2 regions of the Azonexus caeni genome follow, and region 2 is predicted to be linked to the other one. Evidence: predicted binding sites of a transcription regulator. Region 2 holds the regulator's gene; the other holds the start of a gene.
The links. Region 2 encodes sigma-54, which starts transcription at its own class of promoters, with help from an activator protein. Its sites were predicted from a motif close to TGGCACGCTTNCTGCTNA; they were not measured.
Positions count from the first base shown of each region.

Region 1: ACLIIZ_RS13845 (bactofilin family protein) is a predicted target of sigma-54. The motif match lies at 9,450-9,467, and genes of this name have one in related genera.

Region 1 covers NZ_JBKJAD010000014.1:95,228-106,877, reverse strand. Annotated here, with positions in the region: gene ilvB (acetolactate synthase large subunit) at 1-196, opposite strand, end outside; gene ACLIIZ_RS13895 (hypothetical protein) at 568-894, shown strand; gene ACLIIZ_RS13890 (HDOD domain-containing protein) at 894-1,733, shown strand; gene ACLIIZ_RS13885 (hypothetical protein) at 1,734-2,087, opposite strand; gene ACLIIZ_RS13880 (YaeQ family protein) at 2,105-2,656, shown strand; gene ACLIIZ_RS13875 (OmpA family protein) at 2,703-3,179, shown strand; gene ACLIIZ_RS13870 (zf-TFIIB domain-containing protein) at 3,195-3,908, opposite strand; gene ACLIIZ_RS13865 (peptidase U32 family protein) at 3,905-5,806, opposite strand; gene ACLIIZ_RS13860 (class I SAM-dependent methyltransferase) at 5,813-6,634, opposite strand; gene ACLIIZ_RS13855 (hypothetical protein) at 6,742-7,020, shown strand; gene ettA (energy-dependent translational throttle protein EttA) at 7,106-8,770, opposite strand; gene ACLIIZ_RS13845 (bactofilin family protein) at 8,843-9,412, opposite strand; gene ACLIIZ_RS13840 (sensor histidine kinase) at 9,648-11,051, shown strand; gene ACLIIZ_RS13835 (permease) at 11,041-11,568, shown strand; gene ACLIIZ_RS13830 (sigma 54-interacting transcriptional regulator) at 11,565-11,650, shown strand, end outside.
Region 2 covers NZ_JBKJAD010000001.1:205,770-217,419, forward strand. Annotated here, with positions in the region: gene ACLIIZ_RS00890 (high affinity choline transporter 1) at 1-648, opposite strand, end outside; gene ACLIIZ_RS00895 (pseudouridine synthase) at 691-1,371, opposite strand; gene ACLIIZ_RS00900 (hypothetical protein) at 1,374-1,583, opposite strand; gene recA (recombinase RecA) at 1,787-2,815, shown strand; gene recX (recombination regulator RecX) at 2,808-3,242, shown strand; gene lptB (LPS export ABC transporter ATP-binding protein) at 3,239-3,973, shown strand; gene ACLIIZ_RS00920 (RNA polymerase factor sigma-54) at 4,001-5,458, shown strand; gene hpf (ribosome hibernation-promoting factor, HPF/YfiA family) at 5,473-5,799, shown strand; gene ptsN (PTS IIA-like nitrogen regulatory protein PtsN) at 5,856-6,305, shown strand; gene hprK (HPr(Ser) kinase/phosphatase) at 6,315-7,250, shown strand; gene ACLIIZ_RS00940 (FHA domain-containing protein) at 7,272-8,171, opposite strand; gene ttcA (tRNA 2-thiocytidine(32) synthetase TtcA) at 8,227-9,096, opposite strand; gene ACLIIZ_RS00950 (class I SAM-dependent methyltransferase) at 9,204-10,364, shown strand; gene ACLIIZ_RS00955 (YjfB family protein) at 10,416-10,607, shown strand; gene ACLIIZ_RS00960 (alpha/beta hydrolase) at 10,597-11,403, opposite strand; gene ACLIIZ_RS00965 (DUF2905 domain-containing protein) at 11,462-11,650, shown strand, end outside; gene ACLIIZ_RS00970 (multifunctional CCA addition/repair protein) at 11,624-11,650, opposite strand, start outside.

The DNA.
Region 1 (11,650 bases), on a different contig from region 2:
AAACCCGGGCCATGCCCTGGGCGATGAAGCCGGCGCCCTGTTCGTGGCGGGGCAGGACGTGGCGGATCGTGGTCGACTCGCCGAGGGCATCGTAGATCGGCAGGATGGCGCCGCCCGGGTAGCCGGTCAGCAGGCGCACGCCCTGGCGTTCGAGGAGACGCACGGTGAGTTGCGCGCCGGTGAGGGTTTCGGTCATTGAGGACTCCTTGCGGTTTCTGGCGATTCCGGGAGGCTCAACGAAAAACCCCGCCGGTGGCGCCGGCGGGGTTTGGGGGAAACTGTCTGCTGCTTACCCGATCCGCGACGGCGCGTGCGCGACGACACCTACGACGATGACGCGTACGACGACCGGCGATACTGCGCGGGCAGCAAACGGGAAGCGGGTCGGGGGGGTGGTCATCGACGTTGCGGGATGCGGAAAGTGGCTGAGCGGCGACTATCGCCGATTTTCCGGCGAAAAACAACAGCGGAATGAATGGGGTTATTGCCTGCCTGCGCAACTTCACCCTTGACCTTGGGAGAGGAAAGTGACAGATTCGATTCAAATAATAAATATTGGAGAAAGCAATGCGGCAACGTCTGCACTACATCCCGATTTCCGAGGCAGTCGAAGGCATGGTGCTGGGGGCTCCGCTGGCCATTGCCGACCATGGCGTGACCAATTTCACGCTGCCGGCCGGCAACCCGCTGACCGAAGGCAACCTGCACCAGATTGCCATGCGCCACGGTGAATTCGTCTGCATCCGCGAAGACGATCCGCGCAGCGATGCCGAGCGCGACGCCGATCTGGTGAGGGAAAAGGCCCGTCTGGACCGCATCTTCGCCCAGGCCGACCGTTCGCAGCCGGCGCTGGCCGCGCTCTATGCGGCGGTGCTGGCCTACCGGAGCCTGTGATGCCGCTGCACCTGAGTGAAAGCGATGTCGTCCGCCGGTCGGCGCTGTTGCCGGCCTTCCCGACCGTGGTCAACGACCTGCTGCAGACGCTGGACGACGACAACGCGACGATCGGTGCGCTGATCCAGCTGGTCGGGCGCGATCCGGTGATCACCGCGCGCGTGCTGTCGATCGCCAATGCGGCGGCGATGGGCGGGCGCAACCAGCGCGACCTGCGCGACATGCAGGTCGCCGTCTCGCTGATCGGCCTCGCCAAGGTCAGGGAAATCGTGCTCGCCGTGGCGCTCGCCGAGTTTTCCCGGGAAAGCCGCATGGGCAGCCACTTCTGGGAACACAGCGTGGCGGTTGGCGTGGCCGCCCAGGAACTGGCCAGGATCGGTCACCTGTCGCAGGATTTCTCGCTGGTCTGCGGCTTGCTGCACGACATCGGCCAGCTCTGGATGGCGCGTTGCCATCCGCTGGAGTTCCAGCTGGTGCGCATGAGCCTGGAGCAGGACGAGGGACTCGACGTCATCGACGCCGAGCGCCGGGTGTTCGGCATCGATCATTGTGCTATCGGCCGCTTGCTGGCGATGGCCTGGCGGCTGCCGGCGTCGGTGGTGGCAGCGATCGAGCACCACCATGACGTCCAGCCGCCGGCCGACAAGCTGGTCGCGGTGACCCACGTCGCCGAAGTCGTGGTCAATGCCCTCGACCTGGCCGCGCACCAGAAATCGCGGGTTACCCACCTCGCCGCGAGCGCCTGCGAGTTGATCGGCCTGAACTGGAGCGATGACCTCGGTTACCTGTTCGGCCGCATCGAGGCACGCAGCCACTATCTGACCCGCATCTTCTTCTGATCACGCGGGCGGCGTTCCGCCATCGAGCAGCACCGGCCAGATCCGCCAGTGACCGCAGGCCGAGCGGGCGCGCCGCTCGCTGCCGTGCCAGCCGCCGCCGTCGCACAGACCGATGTCGGTTTCGGCGGCGATGGCGACGCTGCCCGGGGTCGTGCCGACGGCGCGCGGGCCGCTCCAGCACTGGCAACTGGCGCAGCGCTTGCGGGCGACGGGCTGCAGCAGCAAGGCGGCGCTCATCGGGCTGATGCTGGCGCGGGCGGCCCGGCGACGAGTTTTTGCGGCATGGCGTTCTCCGGCAGGTTCGTGGGCGCGGCGGCGCGTCGTTCCGCCTGCCGCCATGGGATAATCGCGCACTTTTCCCGGGGGCTGCAATGGCGCTCAAATCCACTGTCTTCAAGGCCGAGCTGCAGGTGGCCGATCTCGACCGCGGCCATTTCGCCGATTACGCGCTGACCGTCGCCCGTCATCCTTCGGAAAACGACGAGCGGATGATGGTCCGCATCCTCGCTTTTGCGCTCCATGCCGGACCGGACCTGGCGTTCGGCAAGGGGCTGTCGAGCGATGACGAATGCGCGCTGCAGGAGGTCGATCCTTCCGGCGTGCTGCAGACCTGGATCGAGGTCGGCCAGCCCGATGAGACACGCATCCGCAAGGGCTGTCACCGCGCCCGGCGGGCGGTGGTGCTGACCTACGGCGCCCGTTCGGTCGATGTCTGGTGGCAGCAGATTGCACCGCAACTCGCGCGTTTCGACAATCTGACGGTACTGCGCCTGTCGGCCGAGGAGACGCAGGCGCTGGGGGCGCTGGCCGAGCGTTCGATGCGCCTTTCCTGCACCGTCCAGGAAGGCACGGTGTGGTTGTCGGCCGGCGAGCACTCGCTGCAACTGCACCCCGACACACTGTTGAGTCCGAATGCTGGTTAGAATGCCACGGTGATTTTTCCTTCACCATGAAATGAGGTTACCCAGCATGTCCAGTCAAGACGAAAACGAAACCCAGGGCGTGGTCTTCGGCGTCCTCGCCGGGGTCATCTTCGGCGTCATCGCGCTGGTCGCCGGTCTCGGCGTCTGGAAGGCGAGCCAGTCGGCGCCGGCAGCGATGGTGGCGGCGGAAAGCGATATCGCGCCGGTCGGCGAGGCGCTGGCCAAGGTCTATTTCGCGGTCGGTTCGGCGGCGCTCGGCGACGGCGACCTGATGGTCGTCGCGCGGACGGTCGATGCCCTGGCCGCGAAGAGTGACGGCATCGTCCTGCTTTCCGGTTTCCATGACGCTTCCGGCGATCCGCAACAGAACGCCGAACTGGCTCGGCAGCGGGCGCAGGCGGTGCGCGATGCGCTGCTCGCTGGCGGCGTGGCCGCAGAAAAGGTCAGGATGCGGCGCCCGGAATCGACGCTGGGCAGCGGCAGCGCCGAGGAAGGTCGGCGGGTCGAGATTCGCGTCCAGTAGTTCGGGGAGGCCGGCTTAGCGGTGCAGGACGCGCCACAACAGATCGACGCCGGCGACGACCAGATCGCCGATGTCGAGGTTGTTGAAGCGTTCGCGCTGTTCGCGTTCGAAACGGGATTTTTCCCGTTCGCGCATGACGATGGCGTCGCCGAGCATTTCGACGTCGCGCCGGCTGCGCTGGACCTCGGCCTGGTCGAGCCGGTCCAGGGTCTTTTCGACGGCGGCCGGGTCGAGGATGGCGATCGGCGCCCGGCAGTGGCGGCAGGCGTGGTCCTGGCGGATGTCGATCGGCGCGCCGCAACCGGTGCAACGGACGATGCTGACCTTGCTCGCCAGTTCGTCGATTTCGGCCGGCGACAACTGGCGGACGAAGCCCTTTTCAATCATCAACTGGGCGAAGGTCGTGAACCGTCCATGCTTCTGCAGGCAGCGGTGGTAGTTGAAGTGGCCGCCGTGCTTGGAAACGTCGAGACCTTGCAGCAGGCGCTCGTTGCAGCGCGGGCATCGTAGCACGTCGCGCAGCGGCAGGCGCGGCGCTTCCCGGTATTCATGGATCAGGCGGAACAACTCGATGACGCCGCCCGGCGTGATCTGCACGCTTTCGAATTCGTCGAACCAGACGCCGTGGCAGTGGAAGCAGAGGTCGAGAACGACCTCGCCGTGCAGGTTGCGTTCGAAGCGCCGCTTTTCCATCGGCTGACCGCAGGAGGGACAGGGCGTCGGTTTCATCCGCAGGCGGCGGTCGGCCGGATGCTGCCGAGGTTAAGGGTGACGCCTTTCTTCATCTTGCCGACGACATGCATCTCGCAGGCCTTGCAGTCGAACTTGAGGATCAGCTTTTCGTTGCCGTTGATCAGCGTCATCGGGTCCGGCTTCAAGTGTTTCACCTCCTTCGGGCAGAGGTTGAAACTATAGCGCAGGCAGTGGCGGGTGATCATCAGCGAGACCATGCCTTTTTCATGGCCGGCCTCGTAGGCTTCCTCAATCAACCGCACGCCGTGTTTCTCGTAGAAAGCGCGGGCCTTGGTGTTGAAGACGTTGCCGAGGTAGCTCAGTTCGTCCTGCGGGTAGGGCGCCGGATCGGTCGCCGGCGCCGCGCGCGGCGGCCGTGGATGGCTGGCGAGGCGGGCGGCTTCGAGTTGTTCGGCGGCCTCGCGGCGCAGCGCATTGATCGCGCCGACCGGCAGGAACCAGGGCTGGGTCAGTTGCAGGTCGACGGCTTCGGCGACGAACATCGTGTTGCCGAACTTGCCGAGATTTTCCTTCAGCTTGCCCAGCGCAGCCTCCGGATTCTGTGCCAGTTCGCGGCCGATCCGCTCGTCGCGGGGCAGGCTGACGGCGACGCTGACCTGGTCCTCGTCGATCAAACTGAGCACGAAAGCATCGGCCTGCTCGGCGAAAAGCGCCTTGACACTCACGCGGCGCTCGGCCGAGTCCTTTTCCAGCGCCCGTTCGAACTCCTGGTCGCGGTTGCGGAACAGCGTGGTGCCTTCGCTCAGCTCGGTCGGCATCTCGGCCGGGTAAAGCCTGCCGCCCTCGACCCGGTTGATGCGCATCCCCTGGACGTCGCCTTGTGCGTCGTGGAAGCAGACACCGTCGCCGTTGTGGAAGATTTCGGCGGTATTGACGGTGAGCCAGCCGTCGCCGATTTCGGCGACCTCGCCGATCGGCTCGCCGACGAAGGCCGGCGAATCGAAGGCGCCGATGTCGTCCTGGCGGCCGCCGGCAAAGTAGTCGGTGTAGCCGCGGTTGAAGGTCTTTTCCGGTTGCGGCGTGAAGGTGAAGGTCGAACGGCCGCTGGAAGCGCGCACGTAGCGCGGGTCGGCGGCGATGATCTCATCGAGCAGCGTGCGGTAGTGGGCGGTGATGTTCTTGACGTAGGACAGGTCCTTCAGCCGGCCCTCGATCTTGAACGAGGAGACGCCGGCATCGATCAGCGCACGCAGGTTGTCCGACTGGTTGTTGTCCTTCATCGACAGCAGGTGCTGGTTCTCGGTGATCGTTTTGCCCTTGTCGTCGACCAGGGTGTAGGGCAGCCGGCAGGCCTGCGAACACTCGCCGCGGTTGGCGCTGCGCCCGGTGTGGGCGTGGCTGATGTAGCACTGTCCGGAATAAGCGACACAGAGCGCGCCATGCACGAAGTACTCAAGCGACAGCGTCGTCGCGGCGGCGACCTGGCCGATTTCGGCGATGCTCATCTCGCGCGCCAGCACGATCTGCGAGAAGCCCGCGTCCTCCAGGAACTTTGCCTTGGCCGGGTTGCGGATGTCGGTCTGGGTGCTCGCATGGAGTTGAATCGGCGGCAGATCGAGTTCGAGCAGGCCCATGTCCTGGATGATCAGGGCATCGGCGCCGGCGTCGTACAACTGCCAGGCGAGCTGGCGGCTGGCTTCGAGTTCGCTGTCGTGCAGGATGGTGTTCAGCGCGACGAAGACCTTGGCCCGGAAACGGTGGGCGAAATCGCACAGGCGTCGGATTTCGCCGACATCGTTGCCGGCGCCGTAACGGGCGCCGAAAGCCGGGCCGCCGATGTAAACGGCGTCGGCGCCGTGCTTGATGGCTTCGATGCCGAAGTCGGCGTTCTTGGCCGGGGCCAGGAGTTCGAGGGGGTGCTGGATACGCGTCATGGCGCCTTAGTAGGTGAAACGGGGAGCAAGTTCCTCGATGTTGAACTCGCGCAGGATGGCTTCGGCCCGCTCGCGGGCGTTCTTGCGCGGCTTGCCGCGCAGGCTGGCGATGATCAGTTCGTTCTTCATCGAGTGCTCCCAGCCGACCAGTTCGGTGACGGTGACGTCGTAACCATGGGATTCCAGCAACAGGCAGCGCAGCACGTTGGTCAGGTGGCTGCCCAGTTCGCGGGTGTGGATCGGGTGCCGCCACAGTTCGGCCAACGGCGTCCGTGCCAGCGATTCGGCCTTGCGCGCGCGCATCGTCGCGGCGACCTCGGCCTGGCAGCAAGGCACCAGGACGATGTGGCGGGCTTGTCGTGACAAAGCGAAACGAATTGCGTCATCGGTCGCCGTATTGCAGGCGTGGAGGGCGGTAACGACGTCGACGGAGGACGGCAGGTCGGTCGAAGCCAGTGCTTCCTCGACTGTGCTGGCGATGAAGCGCATCCGCGGAAAGCCCAGCCGCTGCGCCAGTTCGCGGGATTTCTCGACGAGTTCCGGGCGGCTTTCGATGCCGATGACCTCGCCGCTGGCACGACTCTTGATATAGAGATCGTAAAGGATGAAGCCGAGGTAGGACTTGCCGGCGCCATGATCGACCAGGGTTTCCATGCCATCGAGCAGCGGCTCGATGAACTGGGCGAGATGGTAGACCTGCTTGAGCTTGCGGCGGCTGTCCTGATTGAGTTTGCCGTCGCGCGTCAGGATGTGCAGTTCCTTGAGCAGTTCGATCGACTGCCCGGGACGGATTTCCGGAATGGCGGCGGTGACGTTCTGTTTTTTCATGGGGCGATTATCTCATTCAAACTTTGCCGACTTGCGTGTCAACCGGAACGCGATCGCCTCGTTAATGGAAGCATGGTGCAATCGCACCGTATCTCACGGAGAAATGAATGGGCAGTCTGAGCAACGAATCCTTCGAGCAGTTTCTGGATTCCCTGAAGAAGGCAGGTATCTCGATTTCCAACGAAGCCCAGTTGCGCGAGCGACTGGCCGAGGCACAGCGCTGGCGCTACGCTTTCCAGACGCTGGCTGCCAACGGCAAGAGCATCGGCATCTGTTTCGAGGACCATTCCGACGGCAGCAACCAGGCCGAGATCGAACGTGCTTTCGTCGAATTCCAGTTTTCCGAAAAGAGCAAGGCGGTTTTTTCCGCCAGCCTCAAGCACTGATTAACGAATAATCATCACATGACAACAGACGGGCGCCACCAGGGCGCCCGTCTTGTTTTGCAGCGGCCAACGGCGGCCGCCTGTCTCAGCGACTGATCGGCTTGTAGCGGATACGCTTGGGCTTGGCGCCTTCTTCGCCCAGGCGGCGGCGCTTGTCTTCTTCGTATTCCTGGTAGTTGCCCGGGAAGAAGGTCCATTGCGATTCGCCTTCGGCGGCCAGGATGTGCGTGCAGATGCGGTCGAGGAACCAGCGGTCGTGGGAGATGACCATGGCGCAGCCGGGGAATTCGAGCAGGGCATCTTCCAGCGCGCGCAGGGTTTCCACATCGAGGTCGTTCGACGGTTCATCCAGTAGCAGGACGTTGCCGCCGGACATCAGCGTCTTGGCCAGGTGCAGGCGGCCGCGTTCGCCGCCGGACAGATTGCCGACCAGCTTGCCCTGATCGCCGCCCTTGAAATTGAAGCGGCCGATGTAGGCGCGGCTGGGCATCTCGAACTTGCCGATCTGGAGAATTTCGCTGCCCTGCGCCAGTTCGTCGAACACCGTCTTGCTGCCGTCGAGGCAGTCGCGCGACTGGTCGACGTAGGCGAGCTTGACCGTCTGGCCGATCTTCACCTCGCCCGAATCCGGCTGTTGCTGGCCGGTGATCATCTTGAACAGCGTCGACTTGCCGGCGCCGTTCGGGCCAATGATGCCGACGATGGCGCCGGGCGGGATGGCGAAGCTGACGTTGTCCATCAGCAGTTTGTCGCCGAAGCACTTGCTGACGTTGTTGAATTCGATGACCTGATCGCCCAGGCGCTCGCCGACCGGAATGAAGATTTCCTGGGTCTCGTTGCGCTTCTGGTATTCGTGGCTGGACATTTCCTCGAAGCGGGCCAGACGGGCCTTGGACTTGGCCTGGCGCGCCTTCGGGTTGCTGCGCACCCATTCCAGTTCCTGCTTCATCGCCTTCATGTGGGCGTCGACCTGCTTGTTTTCGGTCTCCAGGCGGGCTTCCTTCTGCTCCAGCCAGGACGAGTAATTACCCTTCCAGGGAATGCCATGGCCGCGGTCGAGTTCGAGAATCCACTCGGCGGCGTTGTCGAGGAAGTAGCGGTCGTGGGTGACGGCGACGACGGTACCGGGGAAGCGCACCAGAAACTGTTCCAGCCATTCGACCGATTCGGCGTCGAGGTGGTTGGTCGGCTCGTCGAGCAGCAGCATGTCGGGTTTCGACAGCAGCAGCTTGGCCAGCGCCACGCGGCGCTTCTCGCCGCCGGACAGGACGCCGATCTTGGCCTCCCAGGGCGGCAGGCGCAGCGCGTCGGCGGCGATTTCCATCTGGTGTTCGGTGTCGGCACCGCCGGTGGCGATGATCGCTTCCAGGCGGGCCTGTTCTTCGGCCAGTTTGTCGAAGTCGGCTTCCGGATCGGCGTAGGCGGCATAGACCTCGTCGAGCTTGGCCTGCGCCTGCATGACTTCGCCGAGCGCCGATTCGACTTCCTCACGCACGGTCTTGTCGGCGTCGAGTTGCGGCTCCTGTGGCAGGTAGCCGATCGACACCCCGGCCAGGTGTTGGACCTCGCCGTCGTATTCCTTGTCCACGCCGGCCATGATCTTGAGCACGGTCGATTTGCCGGCGCCGTTGAGGCCGAGCAGACCGATCTTGGCGCCGGGGAAGAAGGAAAGGGAAATGTCCTTGATGATCTGCCGCTTGGGCGGAACAATCTTGCTCACGCGGAGCATACTCATCACATACTGAGCCATGAATCTGCCTGTCAAAAAAAGGGGGAAGTCCCGCAGTCTACGAGGCTTCCCCTTAAATGACCAGTTTTGTGTTCAGGCTGAGAGTGCGTTCAATATCGGTGGGCTGCTCCTTTCTGCCGACAGGGCGTTGATGTCACCGCACAATTCGCCGCCTTCGGCGATCACCAGCTTGCCGTAGCGGATTTTTCCGCTGACCCGGCCGGTGGCGTGGATGACCAGTTGTGAACGGGCGGTCAGTTCGCCATCGAAGCTGCCGTGGATTTCGGCTACGTCGATGCTGACCTTGCCGGAGAATGCACCCTTGTCGGCGATGCGGATGACCCGGCTGTCCATTGTCGCCTCCACCCGTCCTTCAACAACCAGCATGTCGCAGTCCAGGATTTCAGCGCCCTTGAGCTTGACGTCCGGACCGACAATGAGGCGGGCTCCCTTTTCCTTTTCGATGGATTGATCTTGTTGTGGTGTTGACACCGCGAGGTTTGCGGTGGCGCTGGCGCTACTCGGTGCCGCGGATGTTTCGGGTTTGATGGCGGTTTCCGGGCGGTTTGCACTGAGTGCGCCTGGGGTTGGTGCGCCGTTGCTGTCCCTGCGGTTGAGGCTGTTATTCTGAATTCCTGGTGCTGAACTGGATTTGATGAACATGTAGTCTCCTGGAAGGGGTCGGGGTTGTGCTGATTTCGTTGCGATAAGCGTGCCAGCTTTTCAAAACCCATTGGATTCATCATGTTACGGGGGTTTGTCAGCAATTTTCCGACACCGCTGTCGGCATTTGGCGACAGTTTTTTTGTGTGGGTTCCGGAAGTCATTCAGGACAAGGGGATAGAATGTCGCTTCTTTCCGACACTGGTTTATGTTCATGATTCGACTGGGTTTTTAGATGAGGTGGCTGTCCTTTCGGCAGGGCTTGCTGGCCGGCTTCATGATCGTTGTTCTGCTGCTGGGTGGCGTCGGGATTCACGGCTGGTTGTTGCTTGAAGGCATGGTGGCGCAGAGCCGTGAGAGCAATGCCCAGGCCTTGCAACTGAGTACTGCGGTGCAGGCGCTGGGCGAGCGCAGCGTCGATATCGAACGTAGTGCCCGGCAATATCTGGTGCTCGGTGATGCCTTGCTCCGCGAACGTTTCGATGCCCATCTCGCCGGTGCGCTGGAGCAACTGGTGCGGATCGAGGCGATGCCGGCGGAAACGCTGGTTGTCTTGTCCGGACGCTGGCGGGAACAGGCCGGTCTGCTGCGTGACGGTATCGAGCAGACCCCGCCGCGCAACAATCTTGCCGAACAGCTCGATCGTCTGGCGGCGCTCAACGACGAAATCCAGGCGGCGGCCAAACGCTGGATCGATGGTGGGAATGTTCGCCTGCTCGATCAACTGGAACGGCGTCGCGTCGAGCTCGGCAGCCGCCTGGCGCTTGCGCTGCTGGGGGCCGTCCTGGTCGCCATGGCGATGGGCTGGTGGCTGGTGCGTGCCGTGCGGCAACTGGAAAAGGCGATCGGCCGCCTGGGCGAGGGGCGTTTTGATGCTTCCATCGAAGTCAGTGGTCCTGCCGACCTGCGGCGGCTCGGCCGCCACCTCGACGGCTTGCGCAACCATCTGGCGGGTCTCGAGGCGGATCGCGAGCGTACCCTGCGCCATGTGTCGCATGAACTGAAAACGCCCCTGACGGCCCTGAAGGAAGGCATCGCCTTGCTCGCCGAGGAGGTGCCCGGTCCCTTGAGCGACAGTCAGCGCGAGGTGACGCGCATTCTCGGTCACAAGGTGGATAGTTTGCAGTGCCAGATAGAAAGCCTGTTGCGACTGAACGCCGCGGTATTCGAAGTGCGCCGCCTGAATCTGCTCCAGATCGATTTGCGTCAGGTCTTGTCCGAAGCTGCGCAGCGTCACGAATTGCGTGGCCAGGCACGCCAGGTCAGGATTGAGGTTGAGGCCGGGGAAGGGCGGGCCAGACTGGATCCGGGCAAGCTGGCGGTGATTCTCGACAACTTGCTGGCCAATGCCATCGATTTCAGTCCGCAGGGGGGCGTTGTCCGCCTGACGGCACAGCGGCTCAAGGGGGGGTGGCGTATCGTCTGCCGCGATCAGGGGCCGGGTGTCGCCCCCGAGGATGCGCAGCGCATTTTTGAGCCCTTTGTCCAGGGGCGCCGCGCGGCGCCGGTGGCTCGTGCCGGGAGCGGGATTGGACTTTCCATTGTCAGGGAACTCGCGCAAGCGATGCGGGCCCGGATCAAGCTTGCCGATAGCGATGTCGGCGCCGTTTTCCAACTGGATTTGCCGGATGAAAAATAGATTTTCCTGTCTGCTGCTTTTACTTGCGTCCTTGGCCGGTTGTGCCAGTGCGCCGCCGACCGCAGTTTTCCCTTCACCCGAAGAGCGGGCCTCGGCGCTCGATGCCGCGCTCGAGTATCGCCAGACGCTGGTCGGCATGAGCGGCAACGAACTGGCCCGTGAGCGCTCGGAACTGGCGGCACGCAATGCCGACCCGGAAGCGCAGATGCGGCTGGCACTGTTGCATTTGCTGCCGCGCCAGGGCAATGTCGAACTGGCCAGGCCGCTTGCCTTGCTCGAATCCGTTCTGAAGTCGTCCCGTCCCGGGGCGCTGGCCTTGCAGCCGCTGGCGCGGCTGCTGGTCGAGCAGTTGAACGAAAGACAGCGTCTGGAGGGCGCGCTGGACCGACAGGCGCAGCAACTGAAGGAAAGCCTGAAGAAGGTCCAGGAACTGCAGGAAAAGATCGATCGGCTCGCCGAGATCGAGCGCAGCCTGCCGCAGCGACCGGCGCTGCCGGCAGTGGGGAGTGCGCGATGAGCCGCGCCGGCGCCGTCGGCGCGCATGTCCTGATCATCGATGACGATGAAGATATCCGCCGGCTGCTGACCATGCGCCTGCA
Region 2 (11,650 bases):
ATTCAACTTGCCGTCGGCCGCCGCCTTGCCGACGACGGCCGAAAAACCGCCGGCCATGTCGCCGGCCAGCCAGGTGACGTAAAGCAGGCCGAGGACGATGACGATCATCTGCACGAAGGTGGTCATCGCCACCGACCACATGCCGCCGAACAGCGTGTACAGCAGGACGACGCCGGCGCCGATCAGGGTGCCCTGGGTGAGCGAGATGCCACCGTCGCTGAGGACGTTGAAGACCAGGCCGAGGGCAGCCATCTGGGCGCCAACCCAGCCGAGGTAGGAAATGATGATGGCCGTCGATAGCGCGACTTCGACCTTGCGGTTGAAGCGGACCCGGAAGAAGTCGCCGAGGGTCAGCAGGTTCAGGCGGTAAAGCCGTTTGGCGAAGATCAGGCCGAACAGCATCAGGCAGATCGAGGCGCCGAGCGGGTCGGAAATCAGGCCGCGGAATCCTTCGTCGATGAAGGTCGCGGAAATGCCGAGTACGGTTTCGGCACCAAACCAGGTGGCGAAGACCATCGCCAGCACGATGGGAAACGGCAGGTTGCGGCCGGCGACGATGTAGTCGCGGGCATTGTGTACCCGGGTTGCGGCGTAGAGGCCGATGCCGATGGAAACGGCGAGATAGATGACGACGAACCAGATCAGCATGATGGCGGGTCGACTACGGCAAGGGGTTGAAAATGCGCGGAATTATAAGGTTATTGCGGCTTTTTCCAGCGCGATAAATGGCGCCGGGCAGCGAAAATTTGCCGGTCGCCCATCCGCCGGGTGCGGGAAGGCAATTTCTGCCGCGTGCAGCAGCAGTCGTGCCGCCCGGTTGGCGGCTGCGCCGGCGTACAGATCGTCGCCGAGGATGGGGTGGCCGAGCGCCGCCAGATGGACGCGCAACTGGTGCGAGCGGCCGGTCACCGGCTCCAGTTCGACGACCGTTGCGTCCAGCGCCGGGTTGCGGGCAATGACCCGGAAACGCGTCAGCGACGGCTTGCCCATTTCGTGGCTGACCATTTGCCGGGGTCGGTTCGGCCAGTCGCAGATCAGCGGCAGGTCGATTTCGCCCGCATCGTCGGCGATCAGGCCGGCGACGGCGGCGACGTAGCGCTTGTCCACCGCCCGCTCGCGGAACAGGCGGTACATCTCGCGCTGCACCGCTTCACCGCGGGCGACGACGAGGAGGCCGGAAGTGGACATGTCGAGGCGGTGGGCGATCATCGCCTCAGGCCAGTTGCGTTGCAGGCGGCTGATCACGCAGTCCTGCTTGTCGGCGCCGCGACCGGGCACGGAAAGCAGTCCGCTCGGCTTGTCGACGACCAGCAACTGGTCGTCGACATGGAGGACGACGGGATCTTCGGTGGGTGGGCAGTAAGCCTGCATGTTCAGGAACGGCGGTCCGGGATGCTGCAGCGGGCGTCGCGGAACGGCCCACCGCCATAAGTCCAGCCGCTACCAGGCGAGGTCTGCAGGCAGACTGTCGTCCCGTCGATCTTGCTGAACCAGCGGTGCCAGCTTGCCGGACGAGCCTGGGCGGCGAGAATGGAAAGACCGAGCAAGGTCGGGATCAGGTAGCGGAGAAGACGATATTTCATGATCGATATACTGTATAGTTGTACAGTAAATACTGTCCGTCAGGCAGGGGCGCAAAGCATACACCCCTGAGTGTGGCATTCGGCAGCGAATCGATTTGCCATTGGCATGTTCGCTGCCGATGGCGCATCATGATGCAGCCAGCAATTTTTGTTCCATCCCTGGCCCCTGTGCCATAATCCGCTCAACGTTTCGAGGTAAGAACATGGACGACAACAAGGCAAAGGCGCTCGCCGCAGCGCTGCAACAAATCGAAAAGCAGTTCGGCAAGGGCTCCATCATGAAGATGGGCGATGCCGAGATCGACGAAGGCATTCAGGTCGTGTCGACCGGCTCGCTCGGGCTCGATCTGGCGCTCGGCGTCGGTGGTCTGCCGCGCGGTCGTGTCGTCGAGATCTACGGTCCGGAGTCGTCGGGCAAAACCACGCTCTGTCTGCAGGTCGTCGCCGAGATGCAGAAGCTGGGCGGCGTTGCTGCCTTCATCGATGCCGAACATGCCCTCGATCCGCAATACGCGCAGAAGCTCGGCGTCAATGTCGGCGACCTGTTGATTTCGCAGCCGGACACCGGTGAGCAGGCGCTGGAGATCGCCGACATGCTGGTACGCTCCGGTTCGGTTGACATCATCGTCATCGACTCGGTCGCCGCCCTCACCCCGCGCGCCGAAATCGAAGGCGAGATGGGCGACCAGATGGTCGGCCTGCATGCCCGACTGATGTCGCAGGCGCTGCGCAAGCTGACCGCCAACATCAAGAAAACCAATACCCTGGTCATCTTCATCAACCAGATCCGGATGAAGATCGGCGTCATGTTCGGCTCGCCGGAAACCACCACCGGCGGCAACGCGCTCAAGTTCTACGCCTCGGTGCGCATGGACATCCGTCGCATCGGCGGGATCAAGAAGGGCGACGAGGTGATCGGCAACGAGACCAAGGTCAAGGTGGTCAAGAACAAGGTGTCGCCCCCGTTCCGCGAAGCCATCTTCGACATCCTCTACGGCGAGGGCATTTCCCGCGAGGGCGAGATCGTCGAGATGGGCGTCGCCCACAAGCTGATCGACAAGTCCGGCGCCTGGTATGCCTATCAGGGCGAGAAGATCGGTCAGGGCAAGGACAATGCGCGCGAGTTCCTGCGCAGCCATCCGGAAACCGCCCGCGAAATCGAGGCCAAGATCCGCGAGGCCGCCGCCGCCAAGGTGCTCAAGCCGACCCGTTCCGCCGCTGGAGATGACTGAACTGCGCAATCGCGCCCTGCAACTTCTGGCCCGGCGGGAGCACAGCCGGGCCGAACTGCATGCCCGACTGGCCACCCAGGCCGAGTCCGGCGAGGCGCTGCTGGCGGTGCTCGATGCCCTGGAGCAGCAGGGGCTGCTGTCCGACGATCGCTATGCCAGGCAACGCGTGGTCGCCCATGCCGGGCGCTACGGCAATGCCCGTCTGCGGCAGGAACTGAAGCAGCGCGGTATCGGCGAGAGCGAGATCGAAGCGGCGCTGCCGGAAGCGGGCGATGAAGTAGAGCGCTGCCGGGCAATCTGGGCCAGGAAGTTCGGTCAGCCGCCGGAAACACCGGAAGCGCGTGCAAAACAGACGCGTTTCCTGCAGTATCGCGGCTTTTCCCATGAAGCGATCCGCCATGTCCTGCGTGGAGTCGAAGACGAATGAGCCTGCCGTCAGCCACCCTGTCCGCCCATAACCTCAAGAAGCGCTACAAGGCGCGGACCGTCGTCGAGGATGTTTCCTTCGAAGTCAGGTCAGGTGAGGTGGTCGGTCTGCTTGGCCCGAACGGCGCCGGCAAGACTACCTGCTTCTACATGGTCGTCGGGCTGGTGGTCGCCGACGGCGGCGAGGTCTATATCGACGAGGAGCGCCTGACGCATCAGGCGATGCATGCCCGCGCTAGGCTCGGGCTCTCCTATCTGCCACAGGAAGCGTCGGTGTTCCGCAAGTTGAACGTCGAGGAAAACATCCAGGCGGTGCTCGAACTGCAGAAGCTGTCGCCCACCGAGATCGCTGCCCGTCTTGAGGAGTTGTTGAGCGAACTGCACATCGGCCATGTCCGCCACGTCAATGCGGCGGCGCTTTCCGGCGGCGAGCGGCGGCGCGTCGAGATTGCCCGGGCGCTGGCGACCAACCCGCGCTTCATTCTGCTCGACGAACCCTTTGCCGGTGTCGACCCGATCGCCGTGCTGGAAATCCAGAAAATCATCCGTTTCCTCAAGGAACGCGGCATCGGCGTCCTGATTACCGACCATAATGTTCGCGAGACCCTCGGCATCTGCGATCACGCGGTGATCATCAATGCCGGCCATGTCCTGGCTTCTGGACGGCCGGAAGAAATTGTCGACAACGAAAGCGTGCGCAAGGTATATCTGGGTGAACATTTCCGGCTTTGACCTCTTCGTGACCAGACCATTTCCGCAATGAAACCGGCTCTCCAGCTCAAACTCTCGCAACATCTCGCCCTGACGCCGCAACTGCAGCAGTCGATCAAGCTGCTGCAACTGTCGACGGTCGAGATGCAGCAGGAGATCGAACGCTACCTGCTGGAAAATCCGATGCTGGAGCGTGACGACGACGGCCCGACGGAATCGTACGCGGCCGCCCAGCAATTCGATTCACCGGACAAGACGAGCCAGACGGATAACACTGCTGCGCCGGAAAGCCGCGAGGACGTCCAGGGCGAGCCGCCGATGACGCCTGACGACGTCGACGACGACCGCTGGTCGAGCGATGCCGGCACCTTTACCGGCGCCGGGCGCGACGAGGACGACGATACCGACCCGCAGGACAGTCACGCGGCCAATGTCAGCTTGCGCGAGCATCTCGGCTGGCAACTGGGGATGACCCAGATGTCGGAACGCGATCGCAGTCTGGTCCGTTTCCTGATTGAGGCGCTCGACGACGACGGTTACCTGGCGACGCCGCTCGAGGAACTCTGGGAAACGCTGCCCGCCGAGTACGAAGTCGAACTCGAAGAACTCGACATCGCCCTGCGCCACATCCAGAACTTCGATCCGACCGGTGTTGGCGCCCGCGATCTGCGCGAGTGTCTGCTGCTGCAGCTCAAGGTCGAGGAAGATTGCGCCGAGCGGACGCTGGCCATGGCCATCGCCGACAAGCACCTGGAACTCCTGGCTGCCCGTGACTTTGCGCGGATCCGCCGGCTCACCGGTTGCGACGACGAAATCCTCAAGGGCGCCCACGAGCTGATCACCAGCCTCAATCCGCGGCCGGCTGCCGGCTATTCGCAGATTGAAGCCCGTTACATCACGCCCGATGTCATCGTCAAGAAACTCAAGGGCAAGTGGACGGCCTACATCAACCCCGATGCCTACCCTCGCCTGCGTATCAACCGTTTGTACGCGGAAATCCTCGCCAAGCAGCGGCGCGGCAACGGCAACCTGAGCGGCCAGCTGCAGGAAGCGCGCTGGCTGATCAAGAACGTCCAGCAGCGTTTCGAGACCATCCACCGCGTCACCCAGGCCATCGTCGACCGCCAGCGCCAGTTCTTCGAGCACGGCGAAGTCGCGATGCGGCCGCTGGTCCTGCGCGAGATCGCCGACCTGCTCGGTCTCCACGAATCGACCATTTCACGCGTCACGAGCCAGAAGTACATGGCGACGCCGCGGGGAATTTTCGAGCTCAAATACTTCTTTGGCAGCCACGTATCCACCGATACTGGCGGTGCCTGTTCTGCCACCGCCATCCGTGCCCTGATCAAGCAATTGATTTCGGCCGAGGATGGCAAGAAGCCCTTGTCGGATAGTCAATTATCCGAAATACTAGGCCAGCAGGGAATCGTCGTTGCCCGACGCACGGTCGCCAAATACCGCGAATCGTTGAACATCCCGCCGGTCAATTTACGAAAGACCCTGTAGAGAGAGGAGAAAAAATGAATCTGCAAATCAGCGGTCATCACATTGAAGTCACCCCGGCGCTGCGCGAATACGTCGAGAACAAGCTGGAACCCGTCCTGCGTCACTTCGACAAGGTTACCGGCGTCAGCGTCGTGCTCTCGGTTGAAAAGCTCAAGCAGCAGGCGGAAGTCACCCTGCACGTGCCGGGCAAGGATATCCATGTCGAGGAAGCCGGCGACGATCTCTACGCGGCGATCGATGCGATGTTCGACAAGCTCGACCGTCAGGTCCAGAAATACAAGCAGAAGGTGCAGGATCACCACCGTGGTGAAAAGCCGTCGCAGCACCTAGAAGGCGAATAAGCCGGCCCTGACCGCAGTCGTTTCCGGCTGCGGTCTCTTTGCTTCAACACTCTCCCATGAACCCCTTAGACAACATTCTGACTGCCGACCAGGTCCTGCTTGATTTGGATGCGAGCAGCAAGAAACGTGTTTTCGAACAGGCCGGGATGCTTTTCGAAAGTCGTCTCGGCATGGCCCGTACGCAGATTTTCGACAGCCTGTTTGCCCGTGAGAAGCTGGGCTCCACCGGCCTCGGCCAGGGTATCGCGATCCCGCACGGCCGCATCAAGGGCCTGAAACAGGCGGCTGGTGCGCTGATCCGGCTGGCCACGCCGATTCCCTTCGACTCGCCGGACGGCCGACCGGTAACCCTGCTTTTCGTCCTGCTGGTACCGGAACAGGCGACCGAGGAACATCTGCAGATCCTGTCCGAGCTGGCGCAACGCTTCTCCGATCGCGCTTTCCGCGAAGCCCTGCTGGCAGCTCCCGACGTAGCGACCGTTCTCTCCCTGTTCAAGAAATCCTGATTCCGCGCCGTGCGCCACATCAGCCTTGAGCAGCTATATCAGGACAACCGCGAGCAGTTGCTGTTCAACTGGGTGGTCGGTCAGCGCGCCGACCGCCGGGTCGAACTGAAGGCGGCCAGCAATTACGGCGCCGACGTCGTCGGGCACATCAACATCATCCACCCGGAACGCCTGCAGGTCATGGGGCAGGCCGAGTACGACTGGGCGATGCGCATCGGCGAACGCCGTTTCGGCCAGTTGTTCAGTGACCTGCTGTCGGCCAGGACGCCGGCGATGATCGTCGCCGACGGACTCAAGCCGCCTGATTTCGTGCTCGAAGCCTGTCGCCTGGCCGATGTGCCGTTGATCCTCTCGCCCAAGCACTGTTCGGCTGTCATCGATCACCTGCGCATCTATCTTTCCGCCCGCCTCGCCGACACGGTCAGCCTGCACGGTGTGTTCATGGACGTGCTCGGCATGGGCGTGCTGATCACCGGCGATTCCGGGGTCGGCAAGTCGGAACTGGCGCTCGAACTGATTTCCCGCGGCCATGGCCTGGTGGCCGACGATGTCGTGGAAATGGCGCGCATTGCACCGACCACGATCGAGGGCCGCTGCCCGGGCATGTTGCGCGATTTTCTCGAGGTACGTGGGCTTGGGCTGCTCAACATCCGGACCATCTTCGGTGAAACGGCGTCGCGCCGGAAAATGAAGCTGAAGCTGATCGTCCATCTGCAGCGGACGATCGCTGCCGAAGATGCGCCACGCTTGCCGCTCGATGCCCAGACTCAGGAAGTGCTGGGCGTTCCGGTGCGCAAGGTGGTGATTCCCGTCGCCGCCGGGCGCAACCTGGCGGTACTTCTGGAAGCGGCGGTACGCAACACCATCCTGCAGTATCGCGGGATCGATTCGATGCAGGATTTCATTGACCGGCAGAGCCGGGTGATGAACGACGAAACGCTTTGAAAAGCGGCGTTGCCGCGCTGCTTACAGGTGTTCGAATTCGATGCGCTCGGCGGCCGTATCGTTGGCCGAACTGCCGAAGCAGATGATGCCTCTGCCGTCGAGCAGGGCCTCGTGCTTACGCACCATGATTTCCCGCCTGCCCTGCAGGGTCAGGAAGCTGCCGTTGGTGCTGGTGTCGACCAGATAATACCCGTCGTCACGGCGCTCGATTCGGGCATGCAGGCGGGAGACGCGACGGTTCTCCACCAGCAGCTTGCATGAGGGGTCGCGTCCCAGGCTGATCACCGGCGCTTTCGAATCGATCAGGTAAGCCTGTCCCCGGTAACGCAGACAGAGTCGTTCGGCGATCCGCGGTGCATTTTGCGGCCCGAACATCGAATGATGCTGCGGCGTGGCGACGGTTTTTGCCGGCCAGTTGATCTCGAAGACCAGTAACTTGTTGTCCGCTTCGGAGAGGTCGCTGACATCCGGGCGCACTTGCGTGGTGATGACGCTGCTCGGCGGCAGCGCAGCAACAATCGCGCCGCTGCACAGAATTTGATCGCCCCGGGCGTGTCCGCCGATACGCATCAGGTTGGCGAGAGTTTCGGGTTGTGTCGCCTGATTCGCATCGTTGCCCTTGTCGTGCAGGGCAACGCGAATGCTCAGTTTGTGACCGGAAACCGGGGGCAGATCGGCGATCCGCTGATGCATGTCGACCGCCGCGTGGCAGGCGTCTTCCGGAGTTGGAAAGGAAACCAGGATTTCATCGCCCACCTGCTGCAGCAACTGGCCATCGTAAGCTTCGATGGCACGCTGCATGCGCTTGATGCAGCGGTCGATGGCACGTTCCGCTTCCTGTTCGTCCAGTCGCTGATGGAGCGAAGCGCTGCCGGTGATATCGGCGACCATGATGACGGGGATCGGGCGCTGCGCGTTCATAGCTGGACTGGATGGAAAGGACGTCCGATTATATGACGGACTGCATTTCGTGGCATCAGGCGAGCGGGGAAATTGGAATCGCGCCGCTGAATTCCAGCGGTTCGGTGTCGAAGGCGATATCGCCCTCGTCGACCGGCGTATCCAGCGTCAGCCCGCTGAAATCGAACAGCGTGTTGTCGGCAAGATGCGACGGCACGACGTTCTGCATGGCGGTGAACACGGATTCGGTCCGTCCCGGGTAACGGCGGTCCCAATCCTGCATCATTTCCTTGATCTTCTGCCGTTGCAGGTTCTCCTGCGAGCCGCAGAGGTTGCAGGGAATGATGGGAAAAGCCATGCCGCGGGCGAACTTGGCAATATCGCTCTCACTGCAGTAAGCCAGCGGCCGGATCACGACATGGGCCTTGTCGTCGGTGACCAGTTTCGGCGGCATCGCCTTCATCTTGCCGCCAAACAGCATGTTCAGGAACAGGGTGTGGACCATGTCGTCACGGTGGTGACCTAACGCGATCTTGTTGGCGCCGAGTTCCTTGGCGGTGCGGTAGATGATGCCGCGACGCAGTCGCGAGCACAGCGAGCAGGTGGTCTTTCCCTCGGGGATCTTGTCCTTGACGATCGAATAGGTATCGGCCTCGATGATGCGGTGCTCGATACCGATCGAATCGAAGTAAGCCGGCAGGACATCGGCCGGAAATCCGGGCTGCTTCTGGTCGAGGTTCATGGCGATCAGGCGGAATTTAACCGGCGCCCGCTTCTGCAGCGCCATCAGCATGGCGAGCAGGGTGTAGGAATCCTTGCCGCCGGAGCAACAGACCAGGACGGTATCCCCGTCGGCGATCATGTTGTAGTCCATGATCGCCTTGCCAGTGCGACCTTCGAGGAATTTGCGGAGTTTTTGCAGGTTGGCGGAGACGGGAGTATCCATGATCGGCGGTCTTTGCTCGTTGGAGTGGCGGTCGTTGCGGCCGCAAGTTTACACGGATCGCCCGTGAACGCGTCGCCGGCCGTTAGAATGCCGCTATTTGCCCGCCCATGAGCCAGCTTCCCGCGCCCTCTCCGGAGGCGCTCGCACACAGCGCCCGTCTGCAAGCCGAAATCTGCCGCGCCATCGATCAGCAAGGTGGCTGGCTGTCGTTCGCGGATTTCATGGAAATGCTGCTCTATGCGCCGGGGCTCGGCTATTACACGGCGGGCGCGCGCAAGTTTGGCAGTGCCGGCGACTTCGTCACCGCGCCGGAGATGACTTCTTTGTTCGGTGAGGCGCTGGCGCGGCAGCTTGCACAAGTCATGGCGCTTTCCGTGCCGCAGGTGCTTGAAGTCGGCGCCGGTTCCGGGCGGTTGGCGGCCGATCTTCTGTTGGCGCTGGAGGGCCTCGGGCAATTGCCGGAGCGCTACGCGATCCTCGATCTCTCCGCCGATCTGCGCCAGCGGCAGCAGGAGACGCTGGCCCGGGCGGCGCCACATCTGCTGGCCCGGGTCGAATGGCTGGATCGCCTGCCCGACGAATTCAGCGGCGCCGTGCTGGCCAACGAATTGCTCGATGCCTTGCCGGCTCATCTGGTGCGCTGGAATGGCGACGAAATTCGCGAATGCGGCGTGGTCCGTGATGCCGACGGCGGTTTCATGTGGAACGAACGTGCTGCCGGCGGAGCCTTGCTCGCCGCTGCGCGCGAGATTGCCGACAGTTGCGAACTGGAACCCGGCTACCTGAGCGAAATCAGCCTCGCCGCGCGTGCCTGGGCAGCGGAATGGGGACACCGACTGGGTTGCGGCGCCCTGCTCCTGATCGACTATGGATTTCCCCGCCACGAGTACTACCACCCGCAACGCGGTGCCGGCACCCTGATGTGTCACTACCGGCACCACGCCCATGCCGATCCCTTCTACCTGCCTGGTTTGCAGGATGTGACGGTGCATGTCGATTTCACGGCGATCATCGCCGCCGCCCATGCTGCCGGACTCGATCTGCTGGGTTACGCGAGCCAGGGACAATTCCTCCTCAACTGCGGCATGCTCGACCTGCTGGCGGCAATTCCCCGTGATACGCCGGACTACGTCCGGGCCGCCTCCGCCGCCGGCAAATTGCTGATGCCGCACGAAATGGGCGAGTTGTTCAAGGTGATGGCGATTGGTCGCGGTATCGACGGCGGACTGCTGGGGTTTGCCCAGGGCGACCAGGGTCGCCGTTTGTAAGAAAGTGGTCTAAACTGGAAGCGCTTAACAGAAGCTAGCGGGAGCAGAATCATGGACACTTCGGGTATCGGCAGTTTCAATACGGCGATGAGCGCTGAGCAGACCAGCATGGCCGTGTCCACGGCCGTTCTGAAGAAGGCGATCGATATCGAGGAACAGAACTCGATGCAGTTGCTGCAGACTTTGCCGCCGACCTACAACAACCCAGCAAATCTCGGCACTCAGGTCGACGTCAAGGCTTGAGCGTTTCCAGCCAGTTCAGGATAAGCGCCGCACCTTTTGTCCAGTCTTTCTCGTGCGTGATCGCGTGACCCATGCCGCGCAGGATGTGGCATGGTTCGCCGTAGGTCTGGGCGGTGGATTGTGCGAGGAAGGCCGGCACGAGGGCGTCCATTTCGGCGCCAACAACGAGCATCGGCGCTTTCTGCATGCAGTAGAGGTTGGGAAGGTTGAACATCGACATGTCCCAGATTGCCCGCTGTGATTCGTTCTGCATTCGCCCCAGCCAGGTTTCGAGCATCTTTTCGTCGACTTCGCCGGCGAAGAGGGCTTCCTTCAGCGTATCGGTTTCGGTGTAGTTGCCGGCCAGGATGCGGTTGATTTCCAGGTAGAGTTGGGGCTTCTGCAGCAGCAGGTGAAACTGGGCGGCAATCAGGCCTTGCGGTGGGACCGAGCAGAGCAGCGCAACCGCCGGAGCGGCGTGATGTTCGAGATATTTCTGGACGACGAAACCACCCATCGAATGGCCTAGCAGCACCGGATCGATGGCGAGCGCTTCGATCACCATACGGACGTCGTCAACATAATCGGCCACCGACAGCCAGTTGATGCGGTCGTGACCGTCGCTGTCACCATGGCCGCGCAGCGACAGTGCGTGGCAAGGATAGCCGGCGGCCGCGAAATAAGGCATGTAGGTCTCGGTCCACATCCAGGCACCGGCAAACGCGCCGTGGATGAACAGCAGGTTGGGCCGGGAGGTCGGCGTGTCGGGGAGGCAGGAAAAGACTTCGAGTCCTGCGATATTCTGTTTTTTTATCATCGGTTTACCATGGGTTCATGGGGCGGCCAGGTTTGTCGGTCGCGGGGAGGTCGGGTTCATGCTGAAGTGGTTGTTGACGCTGGTGGTCGCGATATTCCTGCTCGGACTGGTGACGCCGCATCTGGCGCGCTTCATCCGTTTCGGGCAACTGCCCGGCGATATCGCGTTGCGCTGGCGGGGCAGGGTTTACCACTTCCCTTTTGTCAGCATCCTGCTCTTCTCATTGCTGCTCTGGCTGATCGGGCGC